DNA from 2 places in the Streptomyces sp. NPDC031121 genome. Region 2 is predicted to be linked to the other one. Evidence: riboswitches for the same ligand, from Rfam matches in the RefSeq annotation. Region 2 holds a riboswitch; the other holds the start of a gene.
What was found. A riboswitch is a leader RNA that binds a small molecule or an ion and turns the genes downstream of it on or off. The one in region 2 is predicted to bind glycine.
Positions count from the first base shown of each region.

Region 1 (3,401 bases), on a different contig from region 2:
GCGATGCCGAGCTGCGGGGGCAGGCCGCGGGCGAACTCGACCGCGGGCGCGACGGCGAAGTCCATGGCGGTGCCCACGCAGGCACGGAACTGGGAGGCGGAGCTGTAGACCGGGACGTACGCCGCCCCGCCGATGTCCATGGTGGGCAGCGCGAGGGAGGCGCTGTCGGGGCCGCCCCCGGCGGGCAGCGGCACCCAGACGGAGCTGCGGCCGAGGACCTCGACGATCCGCGGGCCCGCGTCCGCCGCTCCGAGGGCGGCGCCCAGCACCTGCTCCAGCTCGTTCTCCGGCCAGCCGCCGTCCCCGCCCATGTCCGCCTCCGCTCGTCGCGCCGTGTTACGCGCCCGAGGGTAGCGGCCCGCGCGGGCACCCGCGGTCGGGGACCGCGGGGCCGGGCGGAGATCCGGTCAGGCGGCCGGTCGTGCGGCCGGGGGCGCCGGGCGGAAGGCTATGCGGTTCAGCCGGGCGGCCGCGGGCCGGTCCAGGAGGACCACCGAGGCGCAGCCGGCGGGCAGCGGGCCGGATTCCGCGGCCCGGAGCAGGCGGGCGACGGCGGCCCGGTGCCGGGCGAAGGCGTACGCGGACACGCCGCGGCCGCGGGCCCGCTGCCCGGCCAGGGCCTCCTCCGGGGTGGCCACGAGCAGCACCAGGTGCAGGGCCCGGCCCCGGCGCCGCGCGGCTGCGGCGAGCAGCCCGCGCACCCAGCGCTGCGTGCCGCAGTCGTGGACGACGAGGGAGGCGCCCGAGCGCAGGGCCCGCCACATCCCCCGGTAGTGGGCGATCCGCACCAGCGGCCGGTAGACGGCGTACGGCAGGGCCGGGGGCATGCGGCGCTCCCAGCGCTCGCGCACGTCCTGCGAGTCGATGCCGCCGCCCTCGGCGGCGCGCTTGATCAGCGTGCTCTTCCCGCCGCCGGGCAGGCCGGAGACCACGACGATGTCCCCCTCGGCGAAGCCGAGCCGGTCGGGGCCGCTCCCGCCGGTGCCGCGCAGGTCGCGCACGGATCCGTGGCACGTTTCCGCGGCCGGCCGGGCCGGCACCCCCTCCGCAGTCCCCGCCGTGGCCAGCACTCCGAACCTCCGCACACCGATCGCCTCCCCCGCACGGGTCACCGGGACCCATTCCCACCCAATGTAAAGGGACGGTAATCCGGCGTCCCGGGTTTGCGTCGGCGCGTCCGCCCGGCGGACGCCCGGCCGCGCCCGCCCCGCGACCCCGCGCTCTTGGCGGATGGAACGGTCTTTCGGGCCCGCGCACCCGTTCTCGGGCACCTCGTGCAATGATGTGCGCCATCTGGACCAACTGCATACCGGCCGCTTGAATCCGCGCGGGAGAGTCCCGGCAGGCCGCGAGGCCGTGTCCGGGCGCCGAAGGAGCAAGTACCTCCCTTGAATCTCTCAGGCCCCGTACCGCGTGGATGAGGCAGATCTGAAAAGCGAGCCGCGCCCCGCCCGTCCGCCGCGACGGGACCGGGGGGTGCTCCACCCAAGGTGCAAGTCGGTGATCCCGCTCCGGGGAACTCTCGGCGAACCTCTCAGGTTCCGATGACAGATGGGGAGGAACGTCCTCGTCATGTCATGCCCTGGGACCCGGGAGCCACACCCATGAGCAATGCCCCCCGCCTGACCGCGCTCGATGCGCTGCACCGCTCGCTCGGTGCGACCATGACCGACTTCGCCGGCTGGGACATGCCCCTGCGGTACGGCAGCGAGCGCGACGAGCACAACGCCGTGCGCACGAAGGCCGGCCTGTTCGACCTCTCCCACATGGGCGAGATCACCCTGACCGGCCCGGAGGCCGTCAAGGCCCTCGACTACGCCCTGGTGGGGAACATCTCCACCGTCGGCGTCGGCCGCGCCCGCTACACGCACATCTGCCAGGAGGACGGCGGGATCCTCGACGACCTGATCGTCTACCGCCTCGGCGAGACCGAGTACATGGTCGTCGCCAACGCCTCGAACGCCCAGGTGGTGCTGGACGCCCTCACCGAGCGCGCGGCCGGCTTCGACACCGAGGTCCGCGACGACCGCGACGCGTACGCGCTGATCGCGGTGCAGGGGCCGGAGTCCCCCGCCATCCTGGCGTCGCTGACCGACGCCGACCTGGACGGCCTGAAGTACTACGCCGGCCTGCCCGGCACGGTGGCGGGCGTCCCCGCGCTGATCGCCCGTACCGGCTACACCGGCGAGGACGGCTTCGAGCTGTTCGTCTCCCCGGAGCACGCGGTGGAGCTGTGGCAGGCGCTGAGCAAGGCCGGCGAGGGCCGCGGCCTGGTGCCGTGCGGCCTGTCCTGCCGCGACACGCTGCGCCTGGAGGCGGGCATGCCGCTGTACGGGCACGAGCTGACGACCTCCCTGACCCCGTTCGACGCGGGCCTGGGCCGGGTCGTGAAGTTCGAGAAGGAGGGCGACTTCGTGGGCCGTGCCGCCCTGGAGGCCGCCGCCGAGCGCTCCGCGTCGAACCCGCCGCGCAAGCTGGTCGGCCTGGTCGCCGAGGGCCGCCGGGTCCCGCGCGCCGGGTTCCCCGTCGTGGCGGGCGGCCGGGTGGTCGGCGAGGTCACCTCCGGCGCCCCGTCGCCGACCCTGGGCAAGCCGATCGCCATGGCGTACGTCGACGCGGCACACGCCGAACCGGGCGCCTCCGGCGTCGGCGTGGACATCCGCGGTACCCATGAGCCGTACGAGGTCGTCGCCCTGCCCTTCTACAAGCGGCAGAAGTAGACCCCGACGCGTCGGCACGTCCGCACGCTCCCGCCTGCCGGGCCGAGCCGTCTCGACAGGCAAGACAACCGTTCGTTCGCACTCCCCCGCATCCAGGAGAATCAGGCCATGAGCAACCCCCAGCAGCTGCGTTACAGCAAGGAGCACGAGTGGCTGTCGGCCGCCGAGGACGGCGTCGCGACGGTCGGCATCACCGCGTTCGCGGCCAACGCGCTCGGTGACGTCGTCTACGCCCAGCTCCCCGCCGTCGGCGACACCGTGACCGCGGGCGAGACCTGCGGCGAGCTGGAGTCGACCAAGTCCGTCAGCGACCTGTACTCCCCGGTCACGGGCGAGGTCGTCGAGGCCAACCAGGACGTCGTGGACGACCCGGCGCTCGTGAACAGCGCCCCCTTCGAGGGCGGGTGGCTCTTCAAGGTGCGCGTGTCGGACGAGCCGGAGGACCTGCTCTCCGCCGCCGAGTACGAGCAGCTCACCCTTTCCGGCAACTGAACCAGGGACCGAAGATGTCCGTTCTGAACACCCCTCTCCACGAGCTCGACCCCGACGTCGCCGCTGCCGTCGACGCCGAGCTCGCGCGCCAGCAGTCGACCCTGGAGATGATCGCGTCGGAGAACTTCGCTCCGGTCGCCGTCATGGAGGCCCAGGGCTCGGTCCTGACCAACAAGTACGCCGAGGGCT
Region 1 is NZ_JBVIGV010000001.1:674,087-677,487, reverse strand. It holds gene ACZ462_RS03115 (enhanced serine sensitivity protein SseB) at 1-311, opposite strand, end outside; gene ACZ462_RS03110 (AAA family ATPase) at 408-1,040, opposite strand; glycine riboswitch at 1,319-1,422, shown strand; gene gcvT (glycine cleavage system aminomethyltransferase GcvT) at 1,605-2,720, shown strand; gene gcvH (glycine cleavage system protein GcvH) at 2,829-3,212, shown strand; gene glyA (serine hydroxymethyltransferase) at 3,227-3,401, shown strand, end outside.
Region 1: another riboswitch for glycine. It lies ahead of gcvT (glycine cleavage system aminomethyltransferase GcvT); the one in region 2 lies ahead of gcvP (aminomethyl-transferring glycine dehydrogenase).

Region 2 (3,401 bases):
GTGCCGTGTGCGGAGGACGGGATGAGGCAGACGGTGCGCTGCTCGTCGCCGTTGGCGCGGTGGTAGGCGCGGACGGCGAGCAGGCCGGCGAGTTCGCCCTGGGAGCCGGCGTTCGGCTGGATGGAGACCTTGTCGTAGCCGGTGACCTCGGAGAGACGTTCCTCCAGCTCGCGGATGAGCGTCAGGTACCCCTCGGCCTGCTCGACGGGGGCGAAGGGGTGCAGCTGGCCGAACTCGGGCCAGGTCACCGGCTCCATCTCGGTGGTCGCGTTGAGCTTCATGGTGCAGGAGCCCAGCGGGATCATGCCGCGGTCCAGCGCGTAGTCCTTGTCGGCGAGCTTGCGCAGGTAGCGCAGCATCGCGGTCTCGGAGCGGTGCTGGTGGAAGACCGGGTGGGTCAGGTACGCGTCCGAGCGGAGCAGGTCCTCGGGCAGCGCGTCGGCGGTGGCGGCGTCGAGGGCCTCGATGTCGGCGGTGACGCCGAAGGCGGTCCAGACGGCCTCGACGTGGGCGCGCAGGGTGGTCTCGTCGCAGGAGACGGAGACGTGGTCGGCGTCGGCCTGGAAGAGGTTCACGCCGTGGCGGCGGGCGGCGGCGACGACCTCGGCGGCCTTGCCGGGGACCCGCGCGGTGAGCGTGTCGAAGAAGGAGCCGTGGACGAGCTCGACCCCGCCGGCCCGCAGGCCGGCGGCGAGCAGCGCCGCGTACCGGTGGGTGCGGCGGGCGATCGTCCGCAGGCCCTCGGGGCCGTGGTAGACGGCGTACATGCCCGCCATCACGGCGAGCAGCACCTGCGCGGTGCAGATGTTGCTGGTGGCCTTCTCGCGGCGGATGTGCTGCTCGCGGGTCTGCAGCGCCAGACGGTAGGCCTTGTTGCCGTCCGCGTCGACCGAGACGCCGACGAGGCGGCCGGGCAGCGAGCGGGCGTGCTTGTCCTGGACGGCCATGTAGCCGGCGTGCGGTCCGCCGAAGCCCATCGGGACGCCGAAGCGCTGGGTGGTGCCGACGGCGATGTCGGCGCCCAGGGAGCCGGGCGAGGCCAGCAGGGTCAGGGCGAGCAGGTCGGCGGCGACGGCGACGATCGCGCCGAGCTCGTGGGCCCGGTCGATGAGCGGCTTGATGTCGCGGACGGCGCCGGAAGCGCCCGGGTACTGGAGCAGCACGCCGAAGACGCCGCGCTCGGCGATCTCGGCGGGGATGCCCTCGGAGAGGTCGGCGACGACGACGTCGATGCCGATGGGCTCGGCGCGGGTCTCGATGACCGCGATGGTCTGCGGCAGGGCGTCCGCGTCGACGAGGAAGACGCTGCCCTTGGCGCGGCCGACGCGGCGGGCGAGGGTCATGGCCTCGGCGGCCGCGGTGCCCTCGTCGAGGAGGGAGGCGCCGGAGGTCGGCAGGCCGGTCAGCTCGGCGACGACGGTCTGGAAGTTCAGGAGCGCCTCGAGACGGCCCTGGGAGATCTCGGGCTGGTACGGGGTGTACGCGGTGTACCAGGCCGGGTTCTCCATGACGTTGCGCAGGATCACCGGCGGGGTGAACGTCCCGTAGTAGCCGAGGCCGATCATCGGGGCGAGGACCTCGTTGCGGGCGGCGAGGCTCCGCAGCTCGGCCAGCACCTCGGCCTCGGTCCGCGCCTCCGGCAGGTCCAGCGCGGCCGCGCTCTTGATCACATCCGGCACCGCGGCAGCGGTCAGTTCGTCCAGCGAGCCGAAGCCCACATGGGCGAGCATCTTGGCCTGCGCCTCGGCGTCCGGGCCGATGTGGCGCTGCTCGAAGGGAATGCCTCGCTCCAGCTGGGAGAGCGGAATGCGGTTGGCGGTCATGTACGGAGGCCTCCTGGGTCGTACGACCTGCGAGGGGCACCACGGCGCGGGCACCCGGACGGCCTCCCCCTCTGTCATCTCAACCTGAGAGCTTCACCGGGCCCCTGCGGAATCTCCGCGGGGATCCGGCTTTCACCGTCGGTGAGGAGGGGGGACCGGCACGCGCCCGGGACCCGCTCCTGCTTTCCAGAGTGGCCTCGTCCGTGCGGTACGTATGCCTGAGAGATTCCGGGGAGGATTTGCTCCTTCGGCGCCTCCGTCGAACTCGGTGGAGGACTCTCCCGCACAGGGTCGTCAGCCGATACCCAGCCTACCAGCGCGCTTCCGGGGGCTCCCTCGAGTGGCCCCCCACCCGGATATGCCCTTTTGTTGTCATAGCGGAGGCTTGCGAGCTCGTGGAGGTGACCGTGCAGACCGACATCGACCCGCGCACCCTGATCGGCCGCAAGGCGTTGGACCGCAGCGGTGCGAAGATCGGCACCGTCGACGAGGTCTACCTCGACGACGCGACGGGCGTCCCCGAGTGGGCGGCCGTCCGGACCGGTTTGTTCAGCCGGGACGCTTTCGTCCCGCTGGAACCGAGCGAGCTGGTCGGGGACACCCTCCGGGTCCCCTTCGAGCGCTCCCTGATCAGGAACGCCCCGGACTTCGGCGTGGGCCGGCACCTCTCCCCCGAGCAGGAGCTCCAGCTCTACCACCACTACGGCCTGGACGTGACCCCGCCGTCGGAGATCGCGTTCCGGCGTGATGTGGGCCACCTGGCCTCCGGCGACCCGGACGAGGAGTAGTCCGGGAGCAGTCCTCAGAGCGCGCCCGGTCCTGCTCCGGCCCCCTCGGCGGACTCCGCGGAGGGGGCATCGCCGCGTCCGACGAGGGGCAGCGGTTCGGAGGGCGCCAGGTCGGGGTCGCCCACGCGGAAGGTCCGGACCCGGCCCGGCGGGGATCCCGGCTGCTCGAAGCGGACGGTGACGCGCCCGACGCCGCTGCCCTGCACCCATCCCGGCCCGTACACGGCGTGCGTGACGTCGCTGCCGGCCGGCCAGTGCCGGTCGGGGGCGGGCTCGGCCGCCCCGCCTGCACCACCGCCACCGGCGACCTCAGACGCCCCTTCCGTTCCTCCCGCACCGTCCGCACCTGGCAGCGGCCGTACGGCCGCCTGCGCGCCGGGATCGGCCCCCTGCGGCCGCGCCCCGGCCGCCGTATCGGCAAGGGACTGCGCGAAGAGGTCCTCCTGGGTGTAGTCCGCCAGCCCGCTGACCCCGACGCCCAGCAGCCGCACCCCGCCGGTGGTGTCCACCCCCTCCAGCAGGCGCGCCGCCGCCTCCCGCACCACGGCCGGGTCGTCGGTGGGGCCGCGGAGCGTCTCGGAGCGCGTCAGCGTCGAGAAGTCGTAGCGGCGCACCTTCAGCACGATCGTCCGCCCCGAGTGGCCGGAGGCGCGCAGCCGCCCCACGCAACGGTCGGCGAGCCGCTGCACCTCCGTCCGGATCCGGACCCGGTCGTGCAGGTCCACGTCGAAGGTGTCCTCGACGGACACCGACTTCGCGTCGCGCTCGGCGACCACCGGCCGGTCGTCCA
Region 2 is NZ_JBVIGV010000017.1:9,766-13,166, reverse strand. It holds gene gcvP (aminomethyl-transferring glycine dehydrogenase) at 1-1,823, opposite strand, end outside; glycine riboswitch at 2,020-2,117, opposite strand; gene ACZ462_RS27665 (PRC-barrel domain-containing protein) at 2,231-2,611, shown strand; gene ACZ462_RS27660 (DNA polymerase IV) at 2,626-3,401, opposite strand, start outside.